DNA from 3 places in the Macrococcus armenti genome. Region 2 is predicted to be linked to each of the others. Evidence: predicted binding sites of a transcription regulator. Region 2 holds the regulator's gene; each other region holds the start of a gene.
The links. The regulator Rex, encoded in region 2, represses fermentation and respiration genes when NADH is low (regulators of the CRP and FNR family bind a similar motif). The targets are predictions, from matches to a motif close to TTGTGAAATATTTCACAA.
Positions count from the first base shown of each region.

Region 1 (6,807 bases), 770 kb from region 2:
TTTTCGTTATCAATGTGTTTAATATCGAGCAGAAATAAATCAGTATGTTCCTGTACGGGATTAAAGTGATTCATAAATGCGGGCGTTTCATTGAAACATCCTGCTGATGTATCAATACAAGTATGAATGCCTTCTTCCTTTAATCTTTTGAACAGTTGTTCTATAAACGGTAACTGGAGCAGTGGCTCTCCGCCACTGATCGTTACGCCACCGCCTGAAGCATTGAAGTAGGGGATGTAAGGCACAATTTCTTCAACCATTTCTTCAGCTGTCATTTCGCGTGAAGGTGTTCCAATTTCCCAAGTATCAGGATTATGGCAGAACTGGCAGCGAAGCAGACATCCTTGTGTAAATAAGATGTAGCGTAAACCAGGTCCGTCAACCGTCCCTAAACTCTCGATTGAATGTATATGTCCTTTAATCATTTAAATCCCCATCCTTCTTGTTAATACTTATATCATTACATTTTTTCGTGGAATGTTCTAGAAATAACATCCAGTTGTTGTTCACGAGTTAATTTAATAAAGTTTACAGCATATCCTGATACACGGATTGTAAGTTGTGGATATTCTTCTGGGTGTTCCATTGCATCAAGTAAAGTTTCTCTGTTAAATACGTTAATGTTTAAGTGGTGACCGTGCTGCATTGCGTAACCATCTAATACTGCAACTAAGTTAGATTGCTGTGCTTCGTCTTCTTTACCTAAAGATTTCGGTACGATTGAGAATGTATTAGAGATACCATCTTTACAGCAGTCGTATGGTAATTTTGCAACTGATGATAATGAAGCAAGCGCACCTTTAGTATCGCGTCCATGCATTGGGTTAGCACCTGGTGCAAATGGTTCACCAGCTTTACGTCCATCAGGTGTGTTACCAGTTTTCTTACCATATACAACGTTTGATGTAATTGTTAATACACTCATTGTATGTTCAGAATCACGGTAAGTTTTATGTTTACGTAATTTCGCCATAAATGATTCAACAAGTTCAACTGCGATATCATCTACACGTGGATCGTTGTTTCCGTATTGAGGGAATTCACCTTCAGTTTCAAAATCAACGACAAGTCCATTTTCATCACGAATTGTTTTTACTTTTGCGTATTTAATTGCTGATAAAGAGTCAGCAGCAACTGAAAGGCCGGCAATACCTGTAGCCATCGTACGGATGATTTCAGTATCGTGTAATGCCATTTCAATTCTTTCGTAGCTGTATTTATCGTGCATGTAGTGAATAACGTTTAATGAGTTAATATATACGCCAGCTAACCATTCCATCATTTGATCGAATTGTTTATATACAGTGTCATAATCTAAAATTTCATCAGTAATCGGAGCGAAGTTTGGACCAACTTGTGCGCCAGACTTTTCATCTACACCACCGTTAATCGCATATAATAAAGTTTTCGCTAAGTTTGCACGTGCGCCGAAGAACTGCATTTGTTTACCGATCTTCATTGCAGATACACAACATGCGATACCGTAATCATCGCCGTAGCTTTCACGCATTAAATCATCGTTTTCGTATTGAATTGAGCTTGTTTTAATACTCATTTTTGCACAGTATTTCTTGAAGTTCTCAGGTAAGCGTGTAGACCATAATACAGTTAAGTTTGGTTCTGGTGCCGGACCTAAGTTATCTAATGAATGTAAGAAACGGAATGAGTTCTTTGTAACAAGTGGGCGACCGTCAATACCAACACCACCGATAGATTCAGTTACCCAAGTTGGGTCTCCAGAGAATAATTCATTATAGTCTGGTGTACGTGCAAATTTTACTAAACGTAATTTCATAATGAAGTGGTCAATAATTTCCTGTACTTCCATTTCTGTAATTGTACCTGCTTTAAGGTCACGTTCAGCATAAATATCTAAGAATGTAGATACACGACCTAAACTCATTGCAGCACCGTTTTGTTCTTTGATTGCTGCAAGGTATGCAAGATAAGTCCATTGAACTGCTTCTTTAAAGTTTTCAGCCGGACGACTTAAATCGAATCCATAAATTTCACCTAACTGTTTCAATTCGTTTAATGCACGGTATTGCTCAGAAACTTCTTCGCGTAAACGGATGATATCTTCACTCATTACACTAGATAAGTTGTGGAAATCTTTTTGTTTTTCTTTCATTAAGAAATCTACACCATATAATGCTACACGACGATAGTCACCGATAATACGTCCACGTCCATAAGCATCAGGAAGACCTGTAATAACACCAGCTTTACGACAAGCTAACATTTCTTTAGAGTAAGCGTCGAATACACCTTGGTTATGTGTTTTACGGTAATCCGTGAAGATGCGTTCTGTTTCAGCATCTAATTCATAACCATATGCTTCACACGCAGCTTTCGCCATACGAATACCACCGAACGGTTGCATAGAACGTTTGAATGGTTTTTCAGTTTGAACACCTACAATTGTTTCTAAATCTTTGTTTAAATATCCTGCATCGTGAGAAGTAATTGTAGATACTACTTTCGTATCCATATCCCACATGCCACCGCGTTCACGTTCTTCTTTAGAGAGCTGCATTACTTGATCCCAAAGTTTTTTCGTAGCTTCAGTTGGACCAGCTAAGAATTCATCTTTACCATCATATAAAGTGTAGTTCAGTTGGATGAATTCACGTACGTCGACACGTTTGTTCCATTTTCCTGATTTAAACCCTTCCCAAGCATTTGTTCTTTTTGTCTCTTCTTTAAACATATAAATCCCTCCAGATTTTATTGTTCATCAATTCACAATTTAATTATAACAGAAATCTGTGAAATGCATCACAAAAAAATGAAAACGTTTAAAAAAATTCAAAATCCCTTAATTACAGTATTTTAACTGTGATGATACAGTGAAAAAATATTAAAAAAGATATATAACAGATGTAAAAAGTGTTAAGAATAAAGATAAATTGTAGTGCATATAGTTGATTAATTGTACAATAGTGAAGGTGATAAAAATGCATGAAATTTTTTACGATGACCCTTATATAGAAACGATTGCACGTATACATGAACATATTCAAAAAGACTTTGACAGCAGTTATAATACATCTCAACTGGACATTGCACTCCGTACGGAATCGATTCGCTTATTAATGCAGCATAACAAAGACCGAATCTTTATTATGGAAGAAGACGAACTCATTGCATTTATATGGTTTAACATGTCAGATAAAACACATATAAAGTCTCTCTACGTATCTCAGCGATACCGTAAAAGAGGAATTGCAATACATCTCAAACAATTTGTAGAACAACTTTCCTTACAGAACGGTATTCATTATATATATGGAGATGTACACGAAAAGAATAAAAGTATGCGCTACATTAACGGAAAATTAGGGTATAAAAGTAACAATAACAGAATGTATAAAATATTAGAGGTGCCAAATGATTAGAACACTTTACGTGGATGAAGCAAACGTTGTACATACGTGTGATCATCCAATCGATATTGATATTAACGCGAAATTTATGTGGGTCGATATGAGCATTCCGACAGTTGAAGAAAATCTACTGCTCAGCCAATACTTTCACTTTCATCCGTTATCTATTGAAGATGCGATTTCTGTAAAACAAAGACCGAAATATAAAGAGTATGAAGATTATTTATTTTTTGTATTTCATGCGATTGATTTAAAAACGATGAAACCAGAAGAAATAGATATATTTATAAATGACCGTATGATGGTGACTTATCATAAAGAAAGCTCGGAAGAAGTAGATAAAGTATGGAATTTTATGCTGAACAAGAAAGTTAGTGAGAAAATTACGACACGAGAAATTATGTACAGAATATTAGATGCAATCGTCGATAATTATTTCCCGTTCGTATATGACCTGGAAGAGAAAGTATTCTCTTTTGAGGATAGACATTCCGTAAATATATCAACAGAAGAGTTAATAGATGAGACATTTGAATTGAGAGAAGACCTTTTGCTTATTAGAAGAACTGTATTACCGATGAAAGATTTAGTTTATCGATTGCTGGAAGGGCGTATATTACTACTCAGTAAAAAACAGAAGATCTTTCTGCACCATATTAACGACCATCTGATCAGGCAAGTGGAGATGATTGAATCTTCCCGTGAGATGACCGCAGATATCAGGGATAACTATATATCACTGAACTCATTTAAAATGAACAATATCATGAAGATTTTAACCATTTATTCCGTGATTTTTATGCCATTAACTTTAATTGCAGGAATTTATGGAATGAACTTTGACGTTATGCCAGAATTGCATTACAAATATGGTTATTTAATCGTCTGGATTGTAATGATTGCAATCACACTCGGTATGATCGGATATTTCAGAAAAAACATTGGTTTTAATATACTTAAATAAGTGATAGCACATGCAAAAACCGAACAAATACGATAAATCAAAGTGTGATTTATTAGTTTTGCTCGGTTTTTGTTTGTAGCAGTCAGAGCTTCTAACGTTTAACCCCCTCGAACTGTACTGCACTGGTAAATATTATGCCATTCTTTAAACATCGGTCCTGTATCTCCGTAAACAGGGTCTGTTGCTGGCAATGCTACAGCGTTTATAACGCTATTCATTTTATTGATATCCTCATATGCTGTTAAAGTGTCTACATTACGGTCGTCAGGATATGCACCGACTACTTTAAAATCATCGCTTTGTTCTAATCGTTTATGACCATATCCAGCTGGCAGCAGTAATACGTCACCGCGTTTTACTTCGATTCGCTGACCATGCTCTCCACCAATCATCAATAGTGCATCGCCTTGCTTAACACCAAGCACTTCATGCTGATTCGGGTGAAAATGATGGTAGTCAAATACGCCGTTTGTCCATATATTTTTCCAGTCATTTTCTTTAAATATACTTACAAAATCCGTCTCCTCAGTCTGATATACAATTACAGGTAATATCATATGATTCGGAGTGGATGGTGATGTAGGTGCATGAATAATTTTATACTTCATCATATAACCTCCTTTTTTTAGTATACCCATCTGTAAGTAGGTTAATACAATATCTTTTTCGTTAATTATGTTAAAATATTTGTATATAGCGAAGGTGGGATTGTATTGAAGTATGTAACAACTGCGGCACTTGCTGGCACACTACTGCTCAGTGCTTGCGGGAATAAAGATTCTGATTTAAAACAGTCAGTTGAGAAGTTGAATTCAGAGAAAGAAAAGCTTTCAAGTGAATATAAATCTTTGAAGGAAGAAAATGATAAACTCGATGAAAAAATAAAAGAAAACGAAGATAAATTAAAGGAAATAGAAGAAAAGCGTGAAAAGGAAATTAAAGAACAAATCGAAAAAGAAGAGGCTGCAAGAAAGTTAGAACAGGAAAAAAAGGCTACGCTAGAAAAAGAGAAAAAAGCTGAAGCACAACAAAAGCAAAAGAAAGCACAAAAACTCCTCAAACAAAAAACGATGCCGAATATGATTGAAGCGTCTACGAACGGCAAACCGTCAGTTGTAAAATCTATTGATAACGTAAATTTAAAACTTATCGATAATGGTATAGAGAGTAAAGTGAACCGTATACAAATTTTTAAAATATCAAATATGCCTAAAAAGCAAGTACTTGTATTTAATGGTGCAACGACTGGTTATGCATTACTATACGAAGTACAGACGAAGAATACGAATAAATCGAAAGTCACGTATAACAATAATGGGAAACTTGTCATCGGTGAGAAAGAAATTTACTCTGATGCAAATGCATTTATTCCTCAGGAACTACAGGAAACTACGATGAAAAGTAGCAATGCGTATAATGAATACGCACCTGGTGAAGAAACTACAAGTTATAAATCTATTGCGATTGACGAAGCAACTTACAATACATTATTAAAGAACGGTGCGAAACTATACTTAATCGGTGGTTCGTCCGCTCAAAATGGAAACGAACTATTATCGCAGCCGTTCAGCATTTCATAATGTTTTTATAAGCGTATTTTAGGGAATAGTACTTTAAATATAATTGAGGTGATAATATGCATGAAGAGAAGTTTGTATTAATAGAAGGAACAATGATGACGCTTGTTGACATTGCAAGAGAGCTCGAACATATTACAAATTATACAGTTAAGGACACATTTGGAGATGTAGACCGTGTTGTTGCACAGAAACCGAACTTTGATCAGGATTATGACACTTATATTGTGAACTATCAGTTTAATGAAAGTACAGATGAAACGGATGTAACAGTTACGGTACCTAAAGGTGATAAATCACAATTAAAAACGGATAAAGTTAAAATCCGACTTATATCTTATAAAACGAAAAGTTAAGCCTTAGCCAAGTTGTTAAGGCTTTTTTTAAGGAGATTAATATGAAAAAATGGATAATATTGTCGGCGTTACTGCTTGCAGGATGCTCGGATAAACCGTCAACTTTATATGATAATAAAGACGCAGATATTTTATTCGATGCCTCACATGGACAGACAGCAGGAGAAGCAGACTGGGTGATTGATGGTGGTTTTTCCAGCTTTAATGATGCGCTTTTAAAGAAGCAGTATAAGACGACAAGTACGAATTATAACGATGAATTTACATATGAAAAACTAAAGCATTATAAAGTTGTGATTATACCTGAACCGAATATCCCTTTTAAAGTAGAGGAGCAGGATGCGCTTAAGCGTTATGTCAAAGAAGGTGGCAGCGTCATGTTTATTGCGGACCATTACAATGCTGACCGAAATTTAAACCGCTTTGATTCATCGGAAATATTCAATGGATATCGACGAGGTGCTTTTAATGACATTACAAAAGGGATGTTTGATGGAGAAAAGCAATCTGAGCGTATGAAAAAT
Region 1 is NZ_CP083608.1:468,664-475,470, forward strand. Features, by position in the region: gene pflA (pyruvate formate-lyase-activating protein) at 1-425, opposite strand, end outside; gene pflB (formate C-acetyltransferase) at 461-2,710, opposite strand; gene LAU42_RS02590 (GNAT family N-acetyltransferase) at 2,958-3,398, shown strand; gene corA (magnesium/cobalt transporter CorA) at 3,391-4,350, shown strand; gene LAU42_RS02600 (cupin domain-containing protein) at 4,449-4,961, opposite strand; gene LAU42_RS02605 (DUF5068 domain-containing protein) at 5,064-5,930, shown strand; gene LAU42_RS02610 (hypothetical protein) at 5,987-6,283, shown strand; gene LAU42_RS02615 (DNA-binding protein) at 6,325-6,807, shown strand, end outside.
Region 1: a site for Rex is predicted at 2,767-2,784, ahead of pflB (formate C-acetyltransferase). Genes of this name have one in related genera too.

Region 2 (6,807 bases):
GTCCTGTGTTTTACTGCATTCCAAGAAGTGCTGAAATGCGTCGTTTAATAGATACGAATGATCCAGTTAATGTTCATGCATTTGAACCGACGTATTTAAGAATATCGGAGGCGGAGCGTAATTGGTTGAGCAGTCAGGATTAATAATAAGGAAAATGGAACTCAGTGATGTTCCAGCAGTTTATGATATTGAACAAAAGGCATTTCCGAGTGGTTCATGGACGCTCGATGCATTTTATCATGAACTGGAGAAGAATGAGTTTGCGCATTATTTTGTGCTTGTTATAGATGAAGCTGTTATTGGTTATTTAGGGATGTGGATAGTAGTCGATCAGGCGCAGATTACGACTGTTGCAATTAATGAGCAGTTTAGAGGATTCGGATACGGAAAATTACTACTTGAATATGTAATAAATTACGCACGAATTACATGTGAGATGATGAGCTTAGAAGTTAGAATAGAGAATAACGCGGCACGAGGATTATATGAGAGTCTTGGATTTACTTACGGTGGCACAAGACGAGATTATTATGGTCCTGGTGAAGATGCGAAAGTGATGTGGGTGAAATTACGATGAATAATGAGAAGGATATAACAATTTTGGCAATTGAAACGAGTTGTGATGAAACAGCAGCAAGTGTTGTCCGCAATGGATATGAAGTATTAAGTAATGTTGTGAATTCTCAAATTGAATCACATAAACGATTTGGTGGTGTAGTTCCTGAAGTTGCAAGTCGGCACCATGTAGAAAACATTACGATGGTTATTGAAGAAGCAATAAGTGAAGCGCATCTTACATGGGAAGAAATTGATGCAGTGGCAGTTACAGAAGGACCTGGATTAATCGGTGCATTGCTCGTAGGTATTAATGCGGCGAAAGCGTTAGCGCTAGCGCACGGTAAACCACTTATCCCTGTCCATCATATAGCAGGACATGTTTATGCAAATCATATCGAAGAACGATTAACATTCCCGATGCTTGCTCTTGTGATTTCTGGAGGGCACACGGAACTCGTATTAATGAAAGGTCATATGGACTTTGAAGTGATTGGTGAAACACGTGACGATGCGGTAGGAGAGGCGTACGATAAAGTTGCAAGAACAATAGACTTACCTTATCCGGGAGGACCACACGTAGACCGACTCGCAGCAGAAGGTGAAGATGTATTAGACTTTCCTCGTCCGATTATGGAAGGGTACGACTTTAGTTTCAGTGGTCTTAAAAGTGCAGTCATTAATAAGTTGCATAATTTGAATCAAAAAGGTATTGCATATAATAAAGAGGACGTTGCTGCAAGTTTTCAAGAAAGTGTAATAGATGTGTTAACAGAACAGACGTTTAAAGCATTATTAGCATATGAGATTAATCAATTGCTTATATGTGGGGGTGTTGCTGCAAATAGAGGCATTAGAGCACGTATGGAGCAGATGTGTGAAGATAAAGGTGTAAAGCTATTAATACCACCATTGAATTTATGTACTGATAATGCAGCAATGATCGGCGCGGCAGCATATTATGAATATAGAGCTGGTAAATTTGGTGCAATGAACTTAAATGGTCTTTCAAATATTAATTTATAGTAGGATTAAATGTCCCCAAAAGTGACACTCGGCGGCTAAAACAGGTGTGAGTGTCCCAAAAAGTGACACTCATCAACAAAAACAGATGTGAGTGTCCCAAAAAGTGACACCGAGCAACAAAAACAGATGCGAGTGTCCCAAAAAGTGACACTCACAGCAATAACTAACATAAACATAAGAGGACGAAACGTAATATGACGTTTCGTCCTCTTTTTAGTATATAAATTATGTTCATAATAAACACGAACATACGTACTTGTACACAAGTTGTTAACAATTTGTGTATAACTATATGTCAATAGTACGTTTTACACAATTATTTCATTATGTTTTATGCAGAAATCTGTGGATAAACTGAATAACTTTGTGGATTACTTATATTTCAATGTTTTTAATGTGTATAACTTTGTGAATAGTCATTTTCAGAAAATAACGTGTTTTTATCCTTCTAACGTCATTTCAATTTCTGACCATTCTTCAAATAATGATTCATTTTCACGATTAAGTGCTATGAGTTCATCATTTAATGTATTTGCTTTTTCGATATCGCTGAATACTTCTGGTTTTGTAAGTTCGATTTCTATTTCATTTATGCGTGCTTCATGCACTTCTATTTGCTGTTCGAGCTTTTCTTTCTGGCGTTCCAGTTTTCTGCGTTCTTTTTGATTTGCTTTAAAAGCATCATAATCATTTTCTTTATATGTTTTTGTTTCCTCTTCAGCTTGATGTGCTAGTATCGCCATACGTTCTTCTTCTTTTTCGATGAAGTATGAATAGTCCCCTAAAAACATTCGGCCGCCTTCTTTATTCATATGGAATACTTTCGTAGCGAGTTTATTAATGAAGTATCGGTCATGACTGACAAATAATAATGTGCCGGGGTAGTGGATAAGCGCATCTTCTAATACTTCTTTCGCATCGATATCTAGATGGTTTGTCGGCTCATCGAGTATGAGTACGTTATGATTTTCTAAACTGAGTTTCGCAAGTTGTAGTCTCGCTTTTTCACCACCGGATAAGTCGTTAATAATTTTCTTCACGTCATCCTGGACGAATAAGAATCTTCCGAGTACTGTACGTATTTCTTTCTCCGGCATCGTGGGATAATACTGCCATAATTCTTCTAGTACTGTATTGTTAGAAGAAAATTCAGCTTGTTTCTGATCGTAATATCCGATAGATAGATTCGCACCGTATTGTACATCACCTGAGAGTGGTTTAAGGAGTTTTGCGATTGTTTTAATAAGTGTCGTCTTACCTATTCCGTTCGGTCCGATAAATGCGATTGCGTCTTGTTTTGATACGTCAAAATTTATATTCATAGCAAGTGGCGCATCGTATCCGATTGCTAAATCTGTGCAGCGTAATACGTCGTTTCCTGTTTCTTTATCAATTGAGAAACGTAAATTCATTGAATGATCATCTTGTTTCGGCATATCTATTTTTGTCATCTTCTCCAGAACTTTACGACGGCTTTTTGCCATACCGCTCGTTGATGCACGTGTAATGTTTTTCTGCACGAACGTTTCTAGACGTTTAATTTCAGCTTGCTGTCGCTCGTACTGTGCCTGCATCTTTTCATAATACTGGTCACGTAATTCAATGAACTTAGAGTAGTTACCGACATATTTCGTAACTTGACCGAGTGCGACATTGTATACAGTGTTGACGACTTTATCTAAAAAGTAACGGTCGTGCGAAATGATAACGATGGCACCGTTATATGTTGTTAAGTAATTTTCAAGCCATGCAGTCGTATCCATATCAAGATGGTTCGTCGGTTCGTCAAGTAGCAGCAAATCAGGGTTATGCAGTAACATTTCTGCAAGTGCAAGACGTGTTTTCTGACCACCTGAGAAACAGTCGATTGTTTTATTGAAGTCTTCTTCTTTAAAGTTCAAACCTGTTAATACAGATTTAATCTTCGTTTCATATAAGTAACCGTCTTCTGCTTCAAATTTATGCTGTAACTTTTCGTATTCAGTGAGCTTCTCCTGATACGCTTCACTTGCAGCATCATCGCTATGTTCGCTTAAGTACAGCGCAATATCGTTCAGTTCATGTTGCATACGTTCCAGATGCAGAAAAGGTTTCTTCATCGCCTCATATACAGTACCTTCTGCATTTAAAGTCATCTGCTGCGTTAAATAACCGATATTCACATGTTTTGCGATAGACAGATGTCCCGTATCATAATCTTCAGCACCCGCGAGAATTTTCATTAAAGTCGTTTTACCGGCACCGTTCCGTCCAACGATGGCAATACGATCGTTGGATTTAACTTCGAATTTCACATTTGAGAATATATTTTCACCTGAGTAGGATTTTGTTAAATTACTTGCTTGTAATAATATCAATGGTTTCACCTCATCTTCATTGTACAGTAACACATAATAAGTTGGAATCTTTTATCAATGAATTCACAATTTCACATAGTCTTTTATATATATAAGTGTTATAATAATGTCGATGTGAATGTTATCACAAAAAAGAAACGGGTGAATAGGATGTCGAAGGACGAAATTAAAATTCCTAAAGCCACTTTAAAACGACTTCCTTTATATTATCGTTTTGTTAATACGTTATATAATTCAAATGTTGAACGAGTGAGCAGTAAGGAATTAAGTGATGGGTTACAAATTGATTCTGCTACGATTCGTAGAGACTTCTCCTACTTTGGAGAACTCGGAAAGAAAGGTTACGGCTATAACGTTAACTTTCTACTCAACTTCTTCAAGACAACATTACAGCAAGATATGATTACGAAAGTTGCAATTATTGGAGTCGGTAACTTAGGTACGGCATTAGTAAACTATAATTTTTCAATTAATGACCGTATGAAGATTACAGCAGCATTCGATGCGAATCCGGAATCAATCGGTAGACAAATTGGTAAGATTGAAGTTCAGGATATGAAAGATTTTGAGAAAGTTGTTGATAAGACTGGTATTCAGGTCGTAATATTAACTGTACCGGGAAGTGTCGCGCAAGACGTCGCAAATAGAGTGACAAAAGCACAAATTAAAGGTATATTAAACTTTACACCAGAAAGATTAAATGTACCGAGTGGCGTACATGTTCATCACATTGATTTAGGCGTTGAATTACAATCTTTAATTTTCTTTATGAAAAATCATTAGGGGGATAAATACATGTTACTTGGTTTTGCATCACCAACAATTTTAGTGTTTTTAGGTATTGTCGCGTTAATTATATTCGGTCCTAAAAAAATGCCGGAATTCGGTCGCTCAATGGGAGAGACTTTAAAGGAATTTAAAAATGCAACAAACGGTATTATGGATGAAGATAAAGATGATAAAGAAGTAAAAAAATAAAACGGCATCTGTGCCGTTTTTTTATTGAGAGGTGATTACGGTGGATAAGGATAATTTAACAATAGTTGAACATCTTGAAGAATTGCGGGCAAGACTTATGGTTGTCGGTTACTTTTTAATTGCAGGTATGTTCATTGGATTTATATTCGGTAAACCTGTCACAAAGTTTCTTACAGTAACGGATGTACCTAAAGGCATTGCATTAAATTACTTTAAAGTATCTGATCCGCTTTCTATTTATTTGAGCGTTATTATGATTATTGCGATTATTATTATTTCACCGGTAATCCTCTATCAGCTGTGGGCGTTTATATCACCGGGTTTACATCCACAGGAAAGACGTGTGACGCTTGCGTATATCCCTTTTTGTATTATTTTATTTTTTGCTGGGATGAGTTTTGGATACTTTATATTATTTCCTTACTTTATTAACTTCTCACTTGAACTCGCAAGTGATATGGGATTACATCAGCAAATCGGTGTGACGCAGTACTTCGGAGAAATGGTGAAGATTACGATGCCGTTTGGCTTTGTATTCCAGTTACCGATACTACTATTATTCTTAACACGTCTTGGCGTTGTGAATCCGATATTCTTAAAGAAAAATAGAAAGTATGCGTACTTTATTTTAATGGTAATTGCTGCTATTATAGCGCCACCAGATACGATGACTTATATCATTTTCGTATTGCCGATGGTGTTGCTATATGAATTCAGCATCCAGATCAGTAAAATCGGTTATAGACAGTATTTGAAAGGCGAGCAGAAATTAATAGAAGAGGAATTAGAGAAGTAGTGATAAAGCTGCTTCTTTTTTTATATTTTCTGCTAAAATAAAAGTAATATATTTCAAGGAGAATCATTATGAAGGAATTACATCATTCACAGTTAAGTGAGCAGGAATTAGCAACGCTGGAGCGTCGCCTAAAGACGAAGCTTAAACCATATCCGGATAAGTTGAAGTATGATATGCCTGACCATGGCTTTGATTTTGACCCTATATCATTATTAATAGATGAATCAGAGCGTTGCTTACTTGTCGGACGCATTAACGGTGAACTTGCGACACCGCGTATTATGACATTTGAAGATGGTGAGCTGAAACAACGGCCGGCATTCTCAGAGCATTGTCGTGGAAAGCTTGAGACAGCTGAAGGTTATGCGACGAAGAAAATTGTGCGTCTGCATCCTTATGAAGGTAAACGTTATGAGCTTATTGCGGATATTATAGATAATGATGCGCTTGAGTTAAACATAGAACTACGCGTTTCAAGGAGAGAACGTACAGTCATGACATATGATACAAGCACACAGCAATTTATAATTGATCGCACGGATAGCAGCTTGTCGACTGTTGAGGATTTTAAAAGAGTTATTACGTTACACGCACCGTTAACGTCACTGCATTGTTTCGTATATGAACATACGATTGAAATCTTTATCAATGATGGTGAAGCTGTTATGTCGACATATATTAATACGACAGATGATGCAGATGGAATTCGTGCCTCAGCACTCCGTGGTCAAGTGTATTTGAAACTGTCGAAGTATGATTTGTCAGAAGTGTAAAAAAGCACGAAAAATTTACAAAATTTTAGTTTTAATTATTTCCAACAAATAGTATATTTATACTACAATATAATAAATGTAACAATATTAAATATTACATTACATAATTCAAATTAGATTTATATTGCTAGGGGATGAAAAAATGTATTCAGTATTAGGACAAATTACTAAGATGTATGACAGCTTTACACCAGTTGAGAAGAGAATTGCAGATGTAGTAATAGAATATCCGGAGAAAGTTGTTAACTTGCCTATTAAAGAAATTGCAAGCCTTTCAAATACGAGTGAAGCAGCAATCGTTCGCTTCAGTAAACGTCTCGGT
Region 2 is NZ_CP083608.1:1,899,240-1,906,046, reverse strand. Features, by position in the region: gene tsaB (tRNA (adenosine(37)-N6)-threonylcarbamoyltransferase complex dimerization subunit type 1 TsaB) at 1-143, shown strand, start outside; gene rimI (ribosomal protein S18-alanine N-acetyltransferase) at 155-577, shown strand; gene tsaD (tRNA (adenosine(37)-N6)-threonylcarbamoyltransferase complex transferase subunit TsaD) at 574-1,581, shown strand; gene LAU42_RS10255 (ABC-F family ATP-binding cassette domain-containing protein) at 2,022-3,938, opposite strand; gene LAU42_RS10250 (redox-sensing transcriptional repressor Rex) at 4,089-4,721, shown strand; gene LAU42_RS10245 (twin-arginine translocase TatA/TatE family subunit) at 4,734-4,916, shown strand; gene tatC (twin-arginine translocase subunit TatC) at 4,957-5,712, shown strand; gene LAU42_RS10235 (GH32 C-terminal domain-containing protein) at 5,781-6,485, shown strand; gene LAU42_RS10230 (MurR/RpiR family transcriptional regulator) at 6,628-6,807, shown strand, end outside.

Region 3 (6,807 bases), 600 kb from region 2:
AAGAAGCAGGTTATTTAGTAACGGTCTTTGCATTAATATTTGGTCTTGCAGGTCCCGTTCTGATGAGCATCACGATGAATATAAATCGAAAAACACTGTTATTAGTTTTCTTATCGATTTTCATCGTTGGTAATTTAATGAGTGTGTTTGCACAATTCTACTGGATGATGATGTTATCTCGAATCGTACTAGCTGCAAGTGTGTCGATGTTAATCGGTCTCGCATTATCATTATCTGTAAAAGTAGTCCCAGAGTATATGCAGGCACGTGCGATTGGCGTTATTATGATGAGTATCAGTGGTTCTTTAGTACTTGGGACGCCGATTGGTATATATATTGCGGAACTGACAGACTGGAAGATGATATTTGTATTGATCAGTGTTTTGTCAGTTATATTAATGTTGTTACTGATAAGATATTTCCCAGAAAATATTCAAGTAGAACATGTCTCTATGGCACGTGACTGGAAGTTTATATTGAAGAAAGAGATTTTATCTGTCCATTTGTTCAGCTTTTTATTCTTTGTAGGGCAAGGTATGTTTTTCGTTTATTTAACGCCATACTTAATGGATAGAGGCCATAGTATCGCAGTTGTAGGTTTAATATATCTCGTGTTTGGTCTTGCGGGTATTATTGGCAGCGGAATCGGTGGATATATGACAGATAAGTTTGGGAGTACGAATTTACTTGTAGTACAGTCATTTTTATATGTATTTTTAATGCTAATGGTGAACTTTACAGCATCTTCTGCCGTGCTTGTATGCATTAATATTGCAATATGGGCAATGACAGGCTGGATGGTCAATGCGCCAACACAAACGTATTTAATACAAGCAGCACCGAAGTTTTCGAGTATTAATCAGACGGTAAGTACATCATCAACGCAGTTCGGTATTTCTCTCGGCGCATTGTTAGGTGGTATATGTATTACTCAAACAAATTCATATCCAGCACTCATTTATTACGGCTGTATTGTTTTAGCAATTGCATTTTTAGTAACGTTATATATACGCAAACTTAATACGAAATAAGGAGTGGCATATGCCACTCCTTATTTTGCGTGTATAGATGAATGTTTAAGGGATTTATGTGTTACAGCATGGTGAACGATGCTGACAACTTTAGAAATTAGAAGTGCACTTAAAAACCATGCGATAAATCCTGTTATGATACTTAGAGCATAGTTTGAAGTTGTACTTAACATACTCCATGTAACGAGTATGCTGATCAAACCGCCAGTCATACCGAATACAGCACCTCGGCATACGTTCGTTGCAAATTTATTGCCATATTCCATCCCTGCAATGATAAGTGAAAGTAGAAATACAGCAGGAAATGTCGCAAAAATCCCACCGAAATCTTCCCAAGGGATGACTTTAGATATGATATAGCTAAAAGCGACGGTACTTCCACCGATGAGAAATTTTAATAATAATACTTTTGTTTTCATATGAAAGACTTCCTTTAAATGTTTTTAAGTGCGAAAAATACGCAAGAAATAACAAACCAGCATAGTGTAGATAAGACAGCACCTTTTTTAAATCCTGTCTTAGGTACGAAGTATGACGCGAAGGCAACGGTTAAGATGCAGCTCGTAATACCGATGACGGCACCACTGCTTAAATTCATTGAAGCATTAACGAGATCTTCACCGTGATGATCGACTGATAGTACGAGTATCGCCGCTAGAAATACAGCAGGAAGTGTCGCGAAAATCCCGCCGATTTTACCGCCAACTTTATTTGCGATAATGGAAGCACCAGCAACTGCAATCCCGCCGATGATAAAGCGTAATATTAATCCGGACAATGATATTCCGAACATAAAGGTCATCTCTTTTCTTTGTTCGTGATATATTTCACAATTAGAATATACCCATTTTGAAATATTGTAAAGCCATTTGAACATTATGCCACGTAATTGTCATATGTATTGATTGACGAACTTTGTTGGTAAAACACATTAAATTCCTATACTATTAAGATACGAACAAATTGTAGGAGAATGCTTGTGAAATATTTTTTGATTGCTGTTGGAATCATGTCGACTGTACTTGGCTTCATCGGTGCAGCGTTACCTCTTTTGCCGACGACGCCATTTTTACTGCTGGCAGTATTTTGTTTCGCACGCAGTTCTGATCGATTTTATGAATGGCTCGTTCAGACAAGGCTATATAAAAGTTATGTGCAGGAGTTTTATGAACAAAAAGGATATACGATGAAGAAGAAAATTCAGCTGCTAATATCAGTGTACATTGTCGTTGGATTTTCGATATATATGGTCGATCATTTATATGTAAGAATTGGCCTTGGCATCATGCTGTTTTTACAGACGGTTGTACTGTTTACATTTGTAAAGACGATTAAAGAATAAACAGATCGAGACATAAGTTTCTATCTTCTTTCGATTAACAGACGAAACGGCGGAACAAAAGTTGCCACTAAGACAAAAACCGAACAAAAACTATAAATCAAAGAGCTGTAGTGCACCCCAAAAGTTAGACTTAAAATCTAACTTTTGGGGTGTTTTATTTGGCTAAATATGATTTGGAATTCAAGCTGAAAATCGTAATTGAATATATTAATGGCACAGGTGGATTCAGTGTTGTTGGTAAGCGTAATGGTATAAGTCGCTCTATGGTTAGAGATTGGTATAGAGCATATAGTGCCTTCGGCATTGAAGGGTTAGAAAGAAAAAGAAGTAAGAATAAATACAGTTTAGAGGATAAGATTGTTATACTGAGATGGATGAAAGAGAATAATGCTTCATTAAGTATTACTTCAACCAAATTCCGTATTAATAATCCATCTCTTATATCTTCTTGGGTGAATGCTTATAATAAGCATGGTATTGATGGATTGTCTGAAAAGAAGAAAGGAAGTCCATCTATGAAGAAGAAAAAAATTAATAATAGTAATAGTGACTATGTGAAAAAAATTGAACATGAAAATGAACTTTTAAGAGCTGAACTTGCCTATATAAAAAAGTTGAAAGCTTCAGGGATAAGTATACCGAACCGACTGCTAAAATCGAATCAAGAGTCATTAAAGAGCTCCGAAAAGATTTCAAATTAAACATTGTCCTTGAAGCACTGAAATTCCCAAAATCTACATATATGTATTGGCAGAAGCAGTTTGATAAAGAAAATAAGGATCAGAAAATAGAAAATCAAATAAAGGAAATTTTTGAGGAAAACGCCATGAATTATGGCTACAGAAGGATTACAGGTGAACTTAGAAATAGAGGATATATTATTAATCACAAGAAAGTTCAGAGAATCATGAGTAAATTGAATTTAAAATCAATCTCATTTACTAGAAAAAATAGAAAATATTCATCCTACAAAGGAAAAATTGGCCGTATCGCTGATAATTTGGTTAACCGTAGGTTTGATACAAATATTCCCTATCAGAAAATAACTACAGATACATCAGAGTTTAAATACCATTATCTTAATGAAAATGGTTTAATTTGTACTGGGAAGCTTTATCTTGACCCATTTATGGATTTGTTTAATAGAGAAATTATCTCATATAGTATATCCAAAAAGCCAAATGCAGAAGGTATTATGTCAGCACTTACAAAAGCTGTGGCATTAACAGATGCATGTGAGTTTAGAAGAACTTTTCATAGCGATCAAGGTTGGGCTTATCAGATGAAAAAATATAGGCAAAAGCTTAAAGATAATAAAATATTTCAGAGTATGTCCCGTAAGGGAAATTGTCTGGATAACTCGCCGATGGAGAGCTTTTTCAGTATTTTAAAACAGGAAATATTCTACGGAAAAGTTTATGAAAGTTATGAACAACTTGAAGCAGCAATTGAAAATTATATATGGTATTACAACAATAAGCGAATTAAATCAAAATTAGAATGGAAGAGCCCGATAGGGTTCAGAGAAAGTAGACTAAATGTAAAAATTGCATAAAAAAATGGAATGGATTTCTCCATTCCAAATAGTCTAACTTTTAGGGTTCACTACAAGCGATTTATTAGTTTTGTTCGGTTTTTGCTTGTGGCAGAACACGTTTGTCCCAGCCTCTTTTTGCGATTACAGTTTCTCTTTCAATCAGTTTATGCGGAATAACAAAACGTGTACCATCCGTATTATCACCTTTTATTAAACCAGCAAGTTTATGCATCGCTTTTTGCCCGAGATTTTCAGTTTCAATATCAAGCGTCGTTAAATAAGGGTGCGTTAGTGTTGAGAATATAGAATTGTTAAAGCTGATAACTGATATGTCATCCGGCACTTTATAGCCATATAATTCTACGAGCTGAATAATACGCAGCGCAAATATATCATCGAGTGCAATAATTGCTGTCGCTTGCGCAGATTGAATTTTCTCTTCAAGTTTAACGTAGTCATCCGGTACATTTAATGTCAGACTTTGATGTGCATTTAACTGTGCCAACATCATTGCCTTCTGATAACCGAAATATCGTTCATAAAAAATGTTCTCAGTTGTCGTATTTGTAATGAAGAGTATATTTTGATGGCCATTTTTAATTAAGTAATCAGTCGCTTCCTGACCGAGGAGCTGATTATCATTATCTACGTAAACTGTATTAGAAAGCGCGTCATATGGTTGTCCGATTAACACGAAAGGAATGTTTTGCTGACGTAAATAGTCAATGATAGGGTCATCAATAACAGAGTATGTAATGATAAAGCCGCCGACTTGTTTTTCAGTATGCATCGCTTTAACGTTTTCAAATAATGTATCGATATCTTTCGCAATTGCAAGTGCGGTCGTTAAGTTATGTGTACGTGCTTCACCGTTTATCGCTTCAATAATCTCGAGGAAGAAAGGATTCGCAAGTCGCTCTTTAGAATTGAGTGGTGGCAAAATGATGCCGACAGCACTCGTTGTACGCTTTCCAAGATTTCTGGCAGAAATATTCGGTACGTAGCCGAGTTCATCCATTACTTTCTGAACTTTCTTCTTTGTTGCCTGTGAAATGCTCGGATGATCATTAATTACACGTGACACTGTGCTAGTCGCTACATTTGCTTTACGGGCTACATCTTTAACTGTAATCGTCATCATCTTCCTCCTTGTTGCATGATTTAATTATATAATGGCGCAAACGATTGCATTAGTCAATACTATGATAAAAAGTTAATAACTTCTCTATTTACAAAAATGAATTCAAGTGATATATTAAAACCAACGAAACCGATTGCATAAAAATAAAAGGAGTTGAATGCAGTGAAAAATTTATTGAGTTTTGAGTTCTGGCAAAAGTTCGGTAAAGCATTGATGGTTGTTGTAGCGGTTATGCCAGCTGCTGGTTTAATGATCAGTATCGGGAAGTCGATTCCATTAATCAGCCCGGATATGCAGATGTTAATTACGATTGGTGGCGTAGTAGAAAGTTTAGGTTGGGCAATTATAGGGAACCTTCACTTACTGTTTGCGCTGGCCATTGGTGGAAGTTGGGCGAAAGAGCGTGCAGGTGGTGCGTTTGCAGCAGGGATAGCTTTTATATTAATCAACCGTATTACAGGTGCTATCTTTGGTGTCAACAGTGCAATGCTCGCAGATGACAAAGCCTTTACTCACACATTATTCGGAACTAAAATTATGGTGAAAGGGTTCTTTACGAGTGTATTAGAAGCACCAGCATTAAATATGGGTGTGTTCGTAGGGATTATCGCAGGATTTGTTGGTGCGAATGCATATAACAAATATTATAACTACCGTAAGTTACCAGATGCGTTATCATTCTTTAATGGTAAACGATTCGTACCATTTGTCGTAATATTATGGTCAACAATCGTCGCGATTGTACTATCAATCGTATGGCCATATATTCAAGCAGGAATTAACAACTTCGGTCTATGGATCGCAACATCAAAAGATACAGCGCCAATACTGGCACCATTCTTATTTGGATTTTTAGAGCGTTTATTATTACCATTCGGATTACATCATATGCTTACAATTCCAATTAACTATACACAGCTTGGTGGAACATATGAAATTCTTTCTGGTGCACAGGCAGGTACGAAAGTATATGGACAAGATCCATTATGGCTTGCATGGGCAACAGACTTAGTAAACTTAAATCATGTTGGAGATACTTCACAATATAACCATGTATTAAACTCATTTACACCTGCACGTTTTAAAGTAGGACAAATGATTGGTTCAACCGGTATTTTAATGGGGCTTGCATATGCGATGTACCGAAACGTTGATAAAGATAAGAAGCCGAAATATAAATCAATGTACTTCTCAGCTGCAATCGCAGTATTCTTAACTGGTGTAACAGAACCTTTAGAATTTATGTTTATGTTTGTTGCAGCACCGCTTTATGCTGTGTATGCATTGATTCAAGGTGCAGCATTCGCGATGGCAGATGTTATTAACTTACGTGTCCATTCATTTGGAACAATCGAGCTATTAACACGTACACCGCTTGCGCTCAAAGCAGGTCTTGCTGGAGACTTAATCAACTTCGTCTTAACGACAATTGGATTTGCAATCGGAACATATTTCATTGCAAACTTCCTAATTAAGAAGTTCAACTTTGCAACACCAGGACGCAACGGAAACTATGAAATTGATGGTGAAGCGAATGCAACTGAAGTTGTAGCAGCTGATAAACAAGTGATTCAAGTCATTCACTTGTTAGGTGGGAAAGACAACATTAAAGACGTAGATGCTTGTATGACGAGACTGCGAGTAAGTGTTAATGATAAATCTAAAGTTGGTACAGAAGCAGATTGGAAGAAAGCCGGGGCAATGGGGCTTATCGTTAAAGATAACGGTGTACAGGCTGTATATGGTCCTAAAGCAG
Region 3 is NZ_CP083608.1:290,696-297,502, forward strand. Features, by position in the region: gene LAU42_RS01645 (MFS transporter) at 1-1,031, shown strand, start outside; gene LAU42_RS01650 (DUF3147 family protein) at 1,052-1,450, opposite strand; gene LAU42_RS01655 (DUF3147 family protein) at 1,465-1,824, opposite strand; gene LAU42_RS01660 (YbaN family protein) at 2,011-2,373, shown strand; gene LAU42_RS11895 (helix-turn-helix domain-containing protein) at 2,532-3,074, shown strand; gene LAU42_RS11900 (IS3 family transposase) at 3,044-3,928, shown strand; gene LAU42_RS01670 (LacI family DNA-binding transcriptional regulator) at 3,993-5,051, opposite strand; partial or broken gene LAU42_RS01675 (PTS transporter subunit IIBC) at 5,214-6,807, shown strand, end outside.
Region 3: a site for Rex is predicted at 1,847-1,864, ahead of LAU42_RS01655 (DUF3147 family protein). Genes of this name have one in related genera too.